4 regions of the Erwinia pyri genome follow, and region 1 is predicted to be linked to each of the others. Evidence: predicted binding sites of a transcription regulator. Region 1 holds the regulator's gene; each other region holds the start of a gene.
What was found. Region 1 encodes PurR, which represses purine synthesis genes. Its sites were predicted from a motif close to CANGCAAACGTTTGCNTG; they were not measured.

Region 2: the regulator PurR is predicted to act here: its motif matches at 1,143-1,160, upstream of cvpA (colicin V production protein).
Region 3: the regulator PurR is predicted to act here: its motif matches at 1,105-1,122, upstream of glyA (serine hydroxymethyltransferase).
Region 4: the regulator PurR is predicted to act here: its motif matches at 1,357-1,374, upstream of purT (formate-dependent phosphoribosylglycinamide formyltransferase).

What each region holds. Positions count from the first base shown of each region.
Region 1 covers NZ_CP132353.1:2,009,180-2,012,306, reverse strand. The annotation lists gene Q3V30_RS09345 (C40 family peptidase) at 1-818, shown strand, start outside; gene cydH (cytochrome bd-I oxidase subunit CydH) at 857-946, opposite strand; gene purR (HTH-type transcriptional repressor PurR) at 1,226-2,251, shown strand; gene punR (DNA-binding transcriptional activator PunR) at 2,326-3,127, opposite strand, start outside.
Region 2 covers NZ_CP132353.1:1,392,553-1,395,679, forward strand. The annotation lists gene folC (bifunctional tetrahydrofolate synthase/dihydrofolate synthase) at 1-95, shown strand, start outside; gene dedD (cell division protein DedD) at 85-810, shown strand; gene cvpA (colicin V production protein) at 1,268-1,753, shown strand; gene purF (amidophosphoribosyltransferase) at 1,790-3,127, shown strand, end outside.
Region 3 covers NZ_CP132353.1:1,184,333-1,187,459, forward strand. The annotation lists gene hmpA (NO-inducible flavohemoprotein) at 1-900, opposite strand, end outside; gene glyA (serine hydroxymethyltransferase) at 1,235-2,488, shown strand; gene Q3V30_RS05560 (3-phenylpropionate MFS transporter) at 2,600-3,127, shown strand, end outside.
Region 4 covers NZ_CP132353.1:2,531,948-2,535,074, reverse strand. The annotation lists gene purT (formate-dependent phosphoribosylglycinamide formyltransferase) at 137-1,315, opposite strand; gene Q3V30_RS11755 (YebG family protein) at 1,454-1,864, shown strand; gene Q3V30_RS11750 (sugar phosphate isomerase/epimerase family protein) at 1,986-2,813, opposite strand; gene Q3V30_RS11745 (tellurite resistance TerB family protein) at 3,041-3,127, shown strand, end outside.

The DNA.
Region 1 (3,127 bases):
TGCGTTTACTCATCACCCTCTTTATGCTGGCGTTTGCTCAGCTCTTTTTTAATATGGCGCACGCATCGCCACACGCTCCCGTTAATGCTAATCATCATAAGACGGACGCCGGTACGCCAGCCCGGGAAGATGAGCGACGTAAACGCAGGCCGGTTAAAGCGAGCTCAACTAAAAAAGTGAAAGAGTCCACCAGCAAGAAATCCCGCTTAACCTCCGCTCCGAAGCTCAAGCTTAAAAAGAAAGCACCTCAGGCAACTGCCGCCGCTACCCCCAGCAGAGTTAACAAAAAAAGCGTTAATGAGGGTAAAAAACGTTACGGGCGTCACCGTGGTAAAGCCGCGCAGATGGAAGCGCTGACCGCCGATCTCGATTCGGCGCCGCTGAAGTTGAGCAAAGCTCACCGTGCCCGCTATCAGAAGGCGCGTGAAACCGCGATGAACAAACTGATGGGCCAGCTGGGTAAGCCTTATCAGTGGGGCGGAACCTCACCGAAAACCGGCTTCGACTGTAGCGGACTGGTCTGGTATGCCTATAAAGATCTGGTGAAATTTAAGATCCCCCGCACCGCTAATGAGATGTATCACCTGCGCGATGCCGCCTCAATCAAACGTGATGAGCTGGAAAAAGGGGATCTTGTCTTCTTCCGCATTAATGGCCGCGGCGCTGCCGATCATGTGGGCGTCTATCTGGGTGACGGTAAGTTCATTCAGTCCCCGCGCACCGGCAAGGATATCCAGGTCAGTGCGCTGGGCGAAGATTACTGGCAGCGCCACTATATTGGCGCCCGTCGGATGATGACGCCGAAAACCATTCGTTAAAAGTGATACAGGGGCCAGTTGCCTGGCCCCTGTTCAGACTAGTGCATGATGGCGGTAAAGCTGAACGCCATAATCATCGCCAGTGCGCAAACCGTGGTCAGTAGTGAGAACTTTAAATCGGTATCCATTTTTCTTCCTGAATAGCCCTACAGTTTATGGTGTTACCAATTTTCCCATACTTAGCGGTAAAAATCTCGTTTTCTCTGCTCAGCCTTGTTAGAATTCTTTTTTTGTTGCGCAACGCTCGCTTATCTTCACTGTTCTGCGGGTGACCACTCTTTTCCTTCCTGACGAATCCGACAGCAACATAAAAAAATGATTTAAGACGTCAGGTTTTATTCTTACCAGGCAAACGATTAACAACAGCCTTATCAACATGTTGAGATAAGCGCAGGAGTAGCTAGTTCATGGCAACAATTAAAGATGTGGCAAAACAGGCCGGGGTGTCGACCACCACCGTTTCCCACGTCATCAATAAAACCCGCTTTGTCGCCGAAGAGACGCGGGAGGCCGTCTGGGCTGCAATTAAATCGCTGCACTACTCCCCCAGTGCAGTGGCCCGTAGCCTGAAGGTTAATCACACCAGAACCATTGGTCTGTTAGCCACCTCCAGCGAAGCGCCCTATTTTGCCGAGATTATCGAGGCGGTGGAGAACTGCTGCTTCGCAAAAGGCTATACCCTGATCCTGGGCAATGCCCATAACGATCTGCAAAAGCAGCAGGCCTATCTGTCGATGATGGCGCAAAAGCGCGTGGATGGTCTGCTGGTGATGTGCTCAGAGTATCCCGATCCGCTGATCAGGATGCTGGAAGAGAACCGCAATATCCCGATGGTGGTAATGGACTGGGGCGAGTCCCGCGGTGACTTTACAGATACCGTGCTGGATAACGCTTTTGAGGGCGGCTATCTGGCCGGGCGCTATCTGATCGATCGTGGTCACCGCGATATCGGCGTGATCCCCGGGCAGATGGAGCGCAACACCGGCGGCGGTCGCCATGCCGGCTTCCTGAAAGCGCTAGCTGAAGCCAATATTACGCTGCGAAAAGAGTGGCTGGTGCAGGGTGATTTCGAACCGGAGTCTGGCTATCAGGCGATGCAGCAGATTTTGTCGCAAAAGCAGCGCCCGACGGCGGTCTTTTGTGGCGGTGACGTCATGGCCATGGGCGCAATTTGCGCTGCGGACGAAATGGGCCTGCGGGTCCCGCAGGATATATCGGTGATCGGTTATGATAACGTGCGCAACGCCCGTTACTTTACGCCAGCGCTGACTACCGTCCATCAGCCAAAAGAGCGTTTGGGCGAGACCGCCTTCGATATGCTGCTGGACCGCATCACCAGCAAACGGGAAGATCCGCAGACCATTGAGGTGCATCCTTCACTGATTGAACGTCGCTCGGTCGCCGACGGTCCTTTCCTGGATTACCGCCGCTAAACGACTTGTGCACCTCTCTCCTCCTGCAGCCAGGGGCATACTCTGCCCCTGGCCTGCGCTGTTTACCCGCTTTGTTATTCTTCCTCACGCAGCCATTCGCTGTTCAGCGTATCGCTTTCTCCCAAATAATCGAGTAGCCAGCTCAGCGCCGGTGAAGCCTGCTGTTCAGACCAGCTGACGCAGCAGGGACTGTCGGGAAAAGCGGCAGCAAGCTTAAGCTCGTGCAGCGTGCCCTGTTTCAACAGAGGCCGGGCAAAATGTCCCGGCACCATGCCCACGCAAAGCCCGGCTGACAGACAGTCGAAGGCGCTTTCCCAGTCCGGCACCACCAGCCGCCGCTGGTTATCCAGGGTCCAGGTTGTTCGCTTGGGGAGTGCCCGCGAGGTATCCTCCAGCACCAGCGAAGGCCACTCCCGGATCGCCTCTTCAATGATTACCTGCTCCTTGTGCTGCGCCAGAGGATGATCTGCCGCTACCACACAGCGCCAGTTCAGTGCTCCCATATCGCGAAAGGCAAAACGGCCGCCTACCGGAATAGCCTGAGTCGCCCCGATGGCCACATCAACCCGGCCATCGGCCAGCGCATCCCAGACACCATTGAACACCTCTGGCGAGAGATGCAGCTCCATATCCGGAAAGTGGCGATAGAAGTCCACCACCAGCTGGCGCGTGCGCTGTGGTTTGACTATCCGATCGACGGCAATGTTGATCTGTCCGCGCCAGCCGTTTGCCACCTGCTGACACTGCCGTCGGGTGGCGAGCATTTTTTTGATAACACTACGCCCTTCCTGCACAAATACCCGTCCCGCTTCGGTCAGCACCACATCCCGATGCCGCCGTTCAAACAGGGGAACCGCCAGCCACTCCTCCAGCTGC
Region 2 (3,127 bases), 620 kb from region 1:
CGGCAGAGCAGGATATTGTGCTGGTGTGTGGCTCTTTCCACACCGTAGCGCACGTAATGGAAACGAGGGAAGCGGAGAACGGCAGTGGCCAGTAAGTTTCAAAACCGTTTAGTCGGGACCGTCATTATCGTAGCACTTGGCGTGATCGTTTTGCCGGGCCTGCTCGACGGCAAGAAAAAGCATTACAAAGAAGAATTCGCGGCCATTCCACTGGTGCCGAAACCAGGTGACCAGCAGGAAAACGATCTGGTGCCGCCGGTAACGCAGCCTTTACCGACGCAGCCGCCGGAAGGCGCGGGAACCGCGGTTGTGGGTCAAAACAGCGGCAACAGTTCTCAGGCTGAAAGTGGCTCCACGGCACCGCAGTCCCACAATCAACCCAGCGTGGTCGCGCCGCCGCCGGTGGTCGAGTCTAAGCCTGTGCCTAAGCCGGTTGAGAAGCCTAAACCGAAACCGGTTGAAAAACCCAAGCCCCAGCCGAAGCCAGAACCTAAACCAGAGCCGAAGCCTGAACCTGCTCCGGCACCTCAGCCTGCAGAGCCTGCTCCGCAGTCAGAAGCACCGGGCGGTCAGGCCTGGGTTGTGCAGCTTGGTGCACTGAAAAATGCCAGCAAGGTAAATGAAGTGGTGGCGCAGCTGCGTCTCTCTGGCTATCGCGCCTTTACCGTGCCTTCCACGCCGGTTCAGGGACAGATAACCCGCATTTACGTCGGGCCGGATGCGTCGAAAGCGAAGATGCAGGCGGCGGTAGGTGAGCTTAAGAGCATTTCTGGCTTAGGTGGAGTCGTGAAGCCTTACAGCGCGCGTTAGCAGCTGAACAGGGCCGGATCGTTTACCCTGCAGAGAGGGAGCGATCCGGCGCGGCGCATCACCGTAACGTCCTGCTCAGGTTTCGCTACAGCGGGTGACTTTTCCACCCGCAAAACGTAAGCCTGTGGCTATTAGTGTAAGAGTCTCTGCCTTATTTATAACCTTAAAGGGTAGGTTTCCGCCCCAGAGCATCCTGTTGCGGGCGGGCGTTACCTGAAGCAAATCAAAATATTGCACCGTCCGCTCTTCCGCCAGGCGAGGAAGGCCGCCAGCAGGCATTCTTGCTGGTTTTTTTAACGCCCGTCTTTAAATAAACTGGTAAAGGAAAACGCTACGCAAACGTTTTCTTTTTCTGTTAGAATTCGCCCCGAACTATAGGTCGCATCCCTCTGTTGCGCGGCGGCACCACGTGCAACAGAGGGATGCGACCTTAGGGGCACAGTCGCTGGAAGAGTTCATGGTCTGGATAGATTACGTCATTATTGCGGTTATTGGTTTTTCGGCTCTTGTCAGCCTGATCCGGGGGTTCGTTCGGGAAGCATTATCCCTCGTTACCTGGGGTTGCGCATTTTTTGTCGCCAGTCATTACTACTCTTACTTAGCCGTCTGGTTCACAGGGTTTGAAGACGAACTGGTTCGAAATGGAATCGCCATTGGGGTGTTGTTCGTGGCCACGCTGTTAGTCGGGGCAATCGTCAATTACGTCATTGGTTCGCTGGTTGAAAAAACCGGCCTGTCAGGTACTGACAGAGTGTTGGGCGTCTGTTTCGGGGCTTTACGTGGCGTGCTGATTGTTTCAGCCATTCTGTTTTTCCTCGATACATTCACCGGCTTTTCCAAAAGCCCGGACTGGCAACAGTCCCAGCTGGTTCCCCAGTTCAGTTACGTCATCAGGTGGTTTTTTGACTACCTGAAAAGTACGTCGAGTTTTTTGCCCCGGTAATAGAACCGGGGTTGCGGCTTATGAGGAAATAACCACATGTGCGGTATTGTCGGGATCGCCGGATTCATGCCGGTCAACCAGTCGATTTATGACGCGTTAACGGTGCTCCAGCACCGTGGGCAGGATGCCGCAGGCATCGTTACCATTGATGCATTGAATTGCTTCCGCCTGCGTAAAGCAAACGGTCTGGTTAGCGATGTATTTGAAGCCCGCCATATGCAGCGTCTGCAGGGCAATATGGGGATCGGCCACGTCCGTTACCCAACGGCCGGAAGCTCCAGCGCTTCTGAAGCGCAGCCCTTCTACGTGAACTCGCCTTATGGCATTACGCTCGCGCATAACGGTAATCTGACCAACGCGCACGAGCTGCGTAAGCAGCTGTTTGAAAGCGGTCGTCGTCACGTCAACACCACGTCAGATTCTGAAATCCTGCTGAATATCTTCGCGGTTGAGCTGGATCGTTTTCAGCATTACCCGCTTGAAGCGGATAACATTTTTGCTGCAGTGGCTGCCGTTCATCAACATGTCCGCGGTGCCTATGCCTGCGTGGCGATGATTATCGGCCATGGTCTGGTGGCGTTCCGCGATCCTAACGGCATCCGTCCGTTGGTGATTGGCAAGCGCGGCATGAAAGATGGCCGCAGCGAATATATGGTGGCGTCTGAGAGCGTGGCGCTGGATACGCTGGGCTTTGAATTCTTGCGCGACGTTGCGCCAGGCGAAGCGGTCTACGTCACTGAAAAAGGGCAGCTGTTTACCCGTCAGTGCGCTGAGAACCCTAAATTCAACCCATGCCTGTTCGAGTATGTCTACTTTGCCCGCCCGGACTCTTTCCTGGACAAAATTTCCGTCTACAGCGCCCGCGTTCGCATGGGTACCAAGCTGGGCGAGAAAATTGCCCGCGAGTGGGAAGACCTGGATATTGATGTGGTCATTCCTATTCCGGAAACCTCCTGCGATATCGCGCTGGAGATGGCACGCATCCTGGACAAGCCTTATCGTCAGGGGTTTGTGAAAAACCGTTACGTAGGCCGTACCTTTATCATGCCGGGCCAGCACCAGCGCCGCAGCGCGGTTCGCCGCAAGCTTAACGCTAACCGTGCCGAGTTCCGTGGTAAAAACGTGCTGCTGGTGGATGATTCTATCGTGCGCGGCACCACCTGCGAACAGATCATCGAGATGGCACGTGAAGCCGGAGCGAAGAAAGTCTATCTGGCTTCCGCAGCACCGGAAATCCGTTTCCCTAACGTTTACGGCATCGATATGCCAAGCGCCACGGAGCTGATTGCTCATGGTCGCGAAGTGGAAGAGATCCGTCAGCTGATCGGCGCCGATGGCCTGATCTTCCAGGATCTGAACGATCTGATTGAAGCG
Region 3 (3,127 bases), 820 kb from region 1:
CCTGCCGTTATCAGCGGCATGGAACCACTGCACAAGAGAAGGGTGCTGGCGGGAAGCCAGCACGTCCAGCATTGCCAGCATCGGGGTCTGCCCCACGCCAGCAGAAATCAGCGTCACCGGCGTTTGTGGCGTGATATCCATAAAGAAATCTCCCGCAGGCACCGCCAGCTGAAGCTCATCACCCGGCTGCGCATGCTGATGCAGCCAGCCGGAGACGGTGCCTCCCGGCTCATGACGTACGGCAATACGATAGTCACGGCCATTGGGCGCGCGGGTCAGGGAATACTGGCGGATCTCCTGATTGGCAAACGTTTTATTGCGCAGCCATACGCCGAGATACTGGCCTGGCTGATAATCCGCTACCGGCTGGCCATCTGCCGGAGTGAGGATAAAGCTTTTGATGACTTCACTTTCCACGGTAATTTCGCTGATGCGAAACGTGCGGGGTGTCCGCCAGCCGCCTGTTTTGTTCTCCGCCTGCTGATAAAGCTGCGCCTCGCGCTGGATAAAGACGTTTGCCAGCACGCCATACGCCTCACCCCACGCATTCAGCACTTCGTCTCCCGGGCTTAACATCTCATCCAGCGTCGCCAGCAGATGCCTGCCCACTATCTGATACTGGTCGGGCTGAATGGCAAAGCTGGTGTGCTTTTGCGCTATTTTCTCTACCGCCGGTAAAAGAGCCGCAAGATTTTCAATATTGCTGGCATAGGCGCAGATGGCGTTAAACAGCGCTTCACGCTGATTGCCGTTACGCTGGTTGCTCATATTAAAAATATCTTTCAGCTCCGGATTATGGCTGAACATGCGATCGTAAAAGTGTGCGGTAAGGCTGGGGCCTGTTGCCAGCAGCGCGGGAATAGTGGATTTAACGATGGCGATAGTTTTCGCGTCTAACATAGGTGACTCCCTGCGGGTTGTCTAAAGTTGCATTTTAAATGCATCTTATAACTCTTTAACATGCATTGTAAATGCACCTTTAATCTGCAGGGGCATTTCGCACTGCGAGCGGGGCCGCAAAGATGAAAAATTTACAGGTTGAAGATGATGAAAATTCCCGCTGTAAAGGGTGGCAAAAACCGTATAAAACCCTTGCCAGACGCCATGCCAATCGTTTGCGTATAAAACACGCTTTGTGGCTACCCTTCAGCAGGTAAAACAGTTTACACTGTTGGCCTTCGCCCACACGGGCCGTTCAATACAGAATATTTTGTTAGCCAGTCAGGAGATGCGGATGCTAAAGCGTGATATGAATATTGCCGACTATGATGCCGAGTTATGGCAGGCAATGGAGCAGGAAAAAGTGCGTCAGGAAGAGCACATTGAACTGATTGCTTCTGAAAACTACACCAGTCCGCGTGTCATGCAGGCGCAGGGTTCTCAGCTGACCAACAAATATGCCGAAGGCTACCCGGGCAAGCGCTACTACGGCGGCTGTGAATATGTTGATATCGTTGAGCAGCTGGCGATTGACCGTGCAAAAGAGCTGTTTGGCGCGGATTACGCCAACGTCCAGCCGCACTCCGGCTCTCAGGCTAACTTCGCTGTTTACACCGCGCTGCTGCAGCCGGGCGACACCATTCTGGGGATGAACCTGGCACACGGTGGGCACCTGACTCACGGCTCTCCGGTCAACCTCTCCGGTAAGCTCTATAACGTGGTCCCCTACGGCATCGATGAGACCGGCAAAATCGATTACGAAGATCTCGCCGCCCAGGCTCAGAAACACAAGCCTAAGATGATTATCGGTGGTTTCTCCGCCTACTCTGGCATCTGTGACTGGGCTAAAATGCGTGAAATCGCAGACAGCATCGGAGCCTGGCTGTTTGTGGATATGGCGCACGTGGCGGGTCTTATCGCCGCTGACGTCTATCCAAACCCGGTTCCTCATGCCCATATCGTGACCACCACTACTCATAAAACCCTGGCGGGTCCGCGTGGCGGCCTGATCCTGGCAAAAGGTGGTGATGAAGATCTCTACAAGAAGCTGAACTCTGCCGTGTTCCCGGGCGGCCAGGGCGGCCCGCTGATGCACGTGATTGCCGGTAAAGCGGTAGCGCTGAAAGAAGCGATGGAGCCTGAGTTCAAGGTTTATCAGCAGCAGGTGGCAAAAAACGCCAAAGCGATGGTGGAAGTGTTCCTGGAGCGCGGTTATAACGTAGTTTCTGGCGGCACGCATAACCACCTGTTCCTGCTGGACCTGGTGGAAAAAAATCTGACCGGTAAAGAGGCGGATGCCGCTCTGGGCCGCGCCAACATTACCGTGAACAAGAACAGTGTGCCAAACGATCCCAAAAGCCCGTTTGTGACTTCAGGTATCCGTATCGGTTCGCCTGCCGTGACCCGTCGCGGCTTCAAAGAAGCTGAAGTTCGTGAATTAGCTGGCTGGATCAGCGACATTCTCGACAACATCGGTGATGAAGGTACTCAGGAGCGTGTTAAGAAGCAGGTGCTTGAACTCTGTGCGCGCTTCCCGGTATACGCATAACAACGCGTAACGCCCTTGCAGTTTGAAAGCAAAATTAACGGGACCCCAGGGTCCCGTTAATTGATCTTAAGCCTGACCTCTGAGAAAGTAGCGCTCAAAACCGGAGGGAACATGGCGATTCGTTCAGCATACTGGCTCGGTCTGGGCTACTTTACCTACTTTTTTGCCTACGGCGTCTGGCTGCCTTTCTGGGGAGTCTGGCTGAAAGGCAGCGGCCTTGAGCCGGAAAAAATCGGCCTGCTTTTGGGCTGTGGCATGATTGCCCGTTTCCTTGGCAGCCTGTTGATTGCCTCCCGCGTCACTCATCCTTCCCAACTGATCACCGCGCTGCGTCTGCTGGCGATGCTGGCGCTGCTATTTGCGCTCAGCTTCTGGATAAGCGCCTTCTGGGTCTGGCTGCTGCTGGTGATGGTTGGCTTTAACCTCTTCTTCTCTCCTCTGGTTCCCCTGAGCGATGCGCTGGCGGCAACCTGGCAAAAACAGATAGGAATGCCCTACGGACCGGTGCGGCTGTGGGGTTCGCTGGCCTTTGTGATCAGCTCGGCGTTAACGGGCGTACTGGTTAGCGCTTTCTCCACCCAGGCCATTCTGGTAATGCTCTGTGCAGGGATTGTTGCCATGACGGGCGGCATGCTGCTA
Region 4 (3,127 bases), 520 kb from region 1:
TTTGACCCGGTAGCGTCCAGAATCAGGTTCAGCAGAGTTGGACAAAAAAGAGAGCGTACAGGTAAAGCCCGTTACGGGCTTATCCGACACGCTCTCTTTTGCATTATATGCTGAATGCAGATAGTGGTCGCAGCCGTTAGCCGCTGACTTTCACGCCGGCAGCACAAGCAATGGCGCGCTGAATGGCGTCATCAACGTTTTCACCTGTTGCCAGCGCCACGCCTAAACGACGCTTTCCGCGAATTTCTGGCTTGCCAAACAGGCGAACCTGTAAACCGGCTCCCAGCACGCTGCCTACATTGCTGAACTGCACGTTGTCGCTCTCCAGCTCCGGCAAAATAACGGCAGAAGCGGCAGGGCCGTACTGGCGGATGCCGCCAATTGGCAATCCCAGGAAAGCGCGGACGTGCAGGGCGAACTCAGAGAGATCCTGAGAAATCAGCGTCACCATACCGGTATCGTGCGGGCGGGGGGAGACTTCGCTAAACACCACTTCATCACCACAGACAAACAGCTCAACGCCGAACAGGCCATAACCGCCCAGCGCCTTCACCACCTGCTCTGCAATTTGCTCTGCGCGTTGCAGAGCCAGCTCGCTCATCTGCTGCGGCTGCCAGGATTCACGGTAATCACCATCTTCCTGACGATGACCGACAGGGGCGCAAAAATGTATGCCGTCTGCGGCGCTGATGGTCAGCAGGGTGATTTCAAAATCAAACTTCACCACGCCCTCAACAATCACCCGGCCAGCGCCGGCACGACCGCCTTGCTGCGCATATCCCCAGGCGGCATCAAGCTGTGAGGCTTCACGAATAAAGCTTTGCCCTTTGCCGGAGGAGCTCATCACCGGCTTAACGATGCAGGGAAAACCGATCTCCTGCGCAGCCTGAGTAAAGGCCTGCTGGCTGTCGGCAAAGCGGTAGCTGGAAGTAGGGAGCGCCAGCTCTTCGGCTGCCAGACGGCGGATGCCTTCACGGTTCATGGTCAGGCGTGCCGCACGCGCTGTCGGCACGACATTCTGCCCCTCTTTTTCCAGCTCAATCAGCATATCGGTGGCGATCGCCTCAATCTCTGGCACGATATAATCGGGGCGTTCCAGCGCAACCAGGGCTTTCAGGGCTTCACCATCAAGCATATTAATAACATGGCTGCGGTGAGCAACGTGCATGGCCGGGGCATCGGCGTAGCGGTCAACCGCAATCACTTCAACGCCCAGACGCTGACATTCCAGCGCCACTTCTTTACCCAGTTCCCCGGAACCTAACAGCATTACGCGCGTTGCGGCAGGGCGCAGCGCAGTACCAAGAGTGGTCATAATCTTCTACCTGATTGGATGGAAAAAACGCGCGCAGTATAAACGAAAACGATTGCGCAGACATCTGCTTTCCAGGGTTGAGCAAAAATGACCAGGCTGATATACTGTATAAAAATACAGTTAAACGAGGTGTGCACTATGGCTGTTGAAATCAAATATGTTGTCGTCAGAAAAGGTGAGGAAAAGATGACATTCGCCAGTAAAAAAGAAGCCGACGCGTACGATAAAATGCTCGATATGGCTGAAGCATTTTCAGACTGGCTGAGTGCGTCACCGCTGACCATGGAAGAAGATCAGCGTGAAGCGCTGGGCATGTTCCTGGCAGAACATAAAGATGCCGTGCAGCATATTCTTCGTACCAGCAAAATGCCGGAAGCGGACGACTCTGTGAGCACTCAAGATACGGGCAAAGCGAAGGCGGTGTCGGACGAACAGGCCGCAACGGATGAACAGGCAGAAGATGAAGATCAAGGTGAAGAGGGTGCGGAAACCGCTTCCGCTAAGCCGGCTAAAAGTCGTGCAGCCGTACGCGGCGTGAAAGCTGCCTGATTTCCTGTCTGAACGGTAACTGCCTCTCGCGCGCAGGCCTGAAAGCCTGCGCGTTTCTGTTTAATGCTTCCCTGCCTGAGCCTGAGCCTGAGCCTGAGCCTGAGCCTGAGCCTGAGCCTGTTCAGCTTGTGGCGGCGCACTGCCGTTTAAGGGCGTGGAACGCCTCTGCTGCCACCTCCGTTGGCGGCTGCTGATGATACCGATCGTTAAAAACTTCCAGTCCTAAAGGTCCCTGATAGCCCTGCGCGTGCAATGCGTTTAACAGCGTATAGAGGGGAAAGTTACCCTGGCCGGGTAATAAGCGCTGATGACGGGCAATATCCACAAGGCGATCCTGAGAAGGCAGCGTAGCCAGATCGGAAAGCTGCACCAGAAAGATTTTCTCTGCCGGGATCCCGGCAAGGTCTGCCACGGTACGGTTGCGCACAAAAATATGGAAAGCATCCACTACCAGTCCAAGATTGGGTTCATCGATCTTCTGCACCAACTTCCAGGCGGCCGGAAGGGTATTGATATGTGTACTCCATGCCATCGCCTCGAAGGCTATTCTCACGCCTCTTTTTCCCGCTTCCCTGCTCAGCCAGCGTAAATCCTCCTCTTCCCGTCCGGCAATACATTCTGCATCGGTCGAGGCAGGGGTTAACAGCGTAGTGGCTCCTAACAGTACCGCCGTTTCCAGCATCTGCAGCGCTTCCTGGCGCTTAGCGTCACGCCGTTTGTCTGGCGCGCCGGTAAAGTCCAGCAGCACCTGATAATCCGTCAGGCCGGTTTGCTGAGTGTCGAGTAGCCCGGCCAGATTTTTGGCATCGCCAGCGTGCGCTTCCAGATCCTGACGCCAAAGCTCAACCTGATCAAACCCCGCCTGCGCTGCAGCCATCACTTTCTCCTGAGGCGTGCCGCCAAGCAGAACCGTGTTGATAAATAATGGGTTGTTAATAAATCTGGCCATAATATTCCCCTTAAGGTGTTCAAAGTGCTTACTGCAGCAAGAGGCTTTACGCTCCCACTTACACGATGCAGCACGAGTGAAAAATCCATGCAGAAAATAAGTATAGCGGCAGGGGATAAATTATCGGCGCGGCCAGAAAGTTAAGGTTTTCCAGGCTTTTCCTCGCTTTACGCTTCTTGACGTCCGCCCCTCTATGCTGGTTTTTTCATTTCAGAGTGGAAACCGCTATGAGTAACTGGCTGCAACAGATTCAGACCGTATTGGGAAGCAGTAAATCAGGCGGCGGTGAGGGGCTGAGTAAGATGCTGGCACCC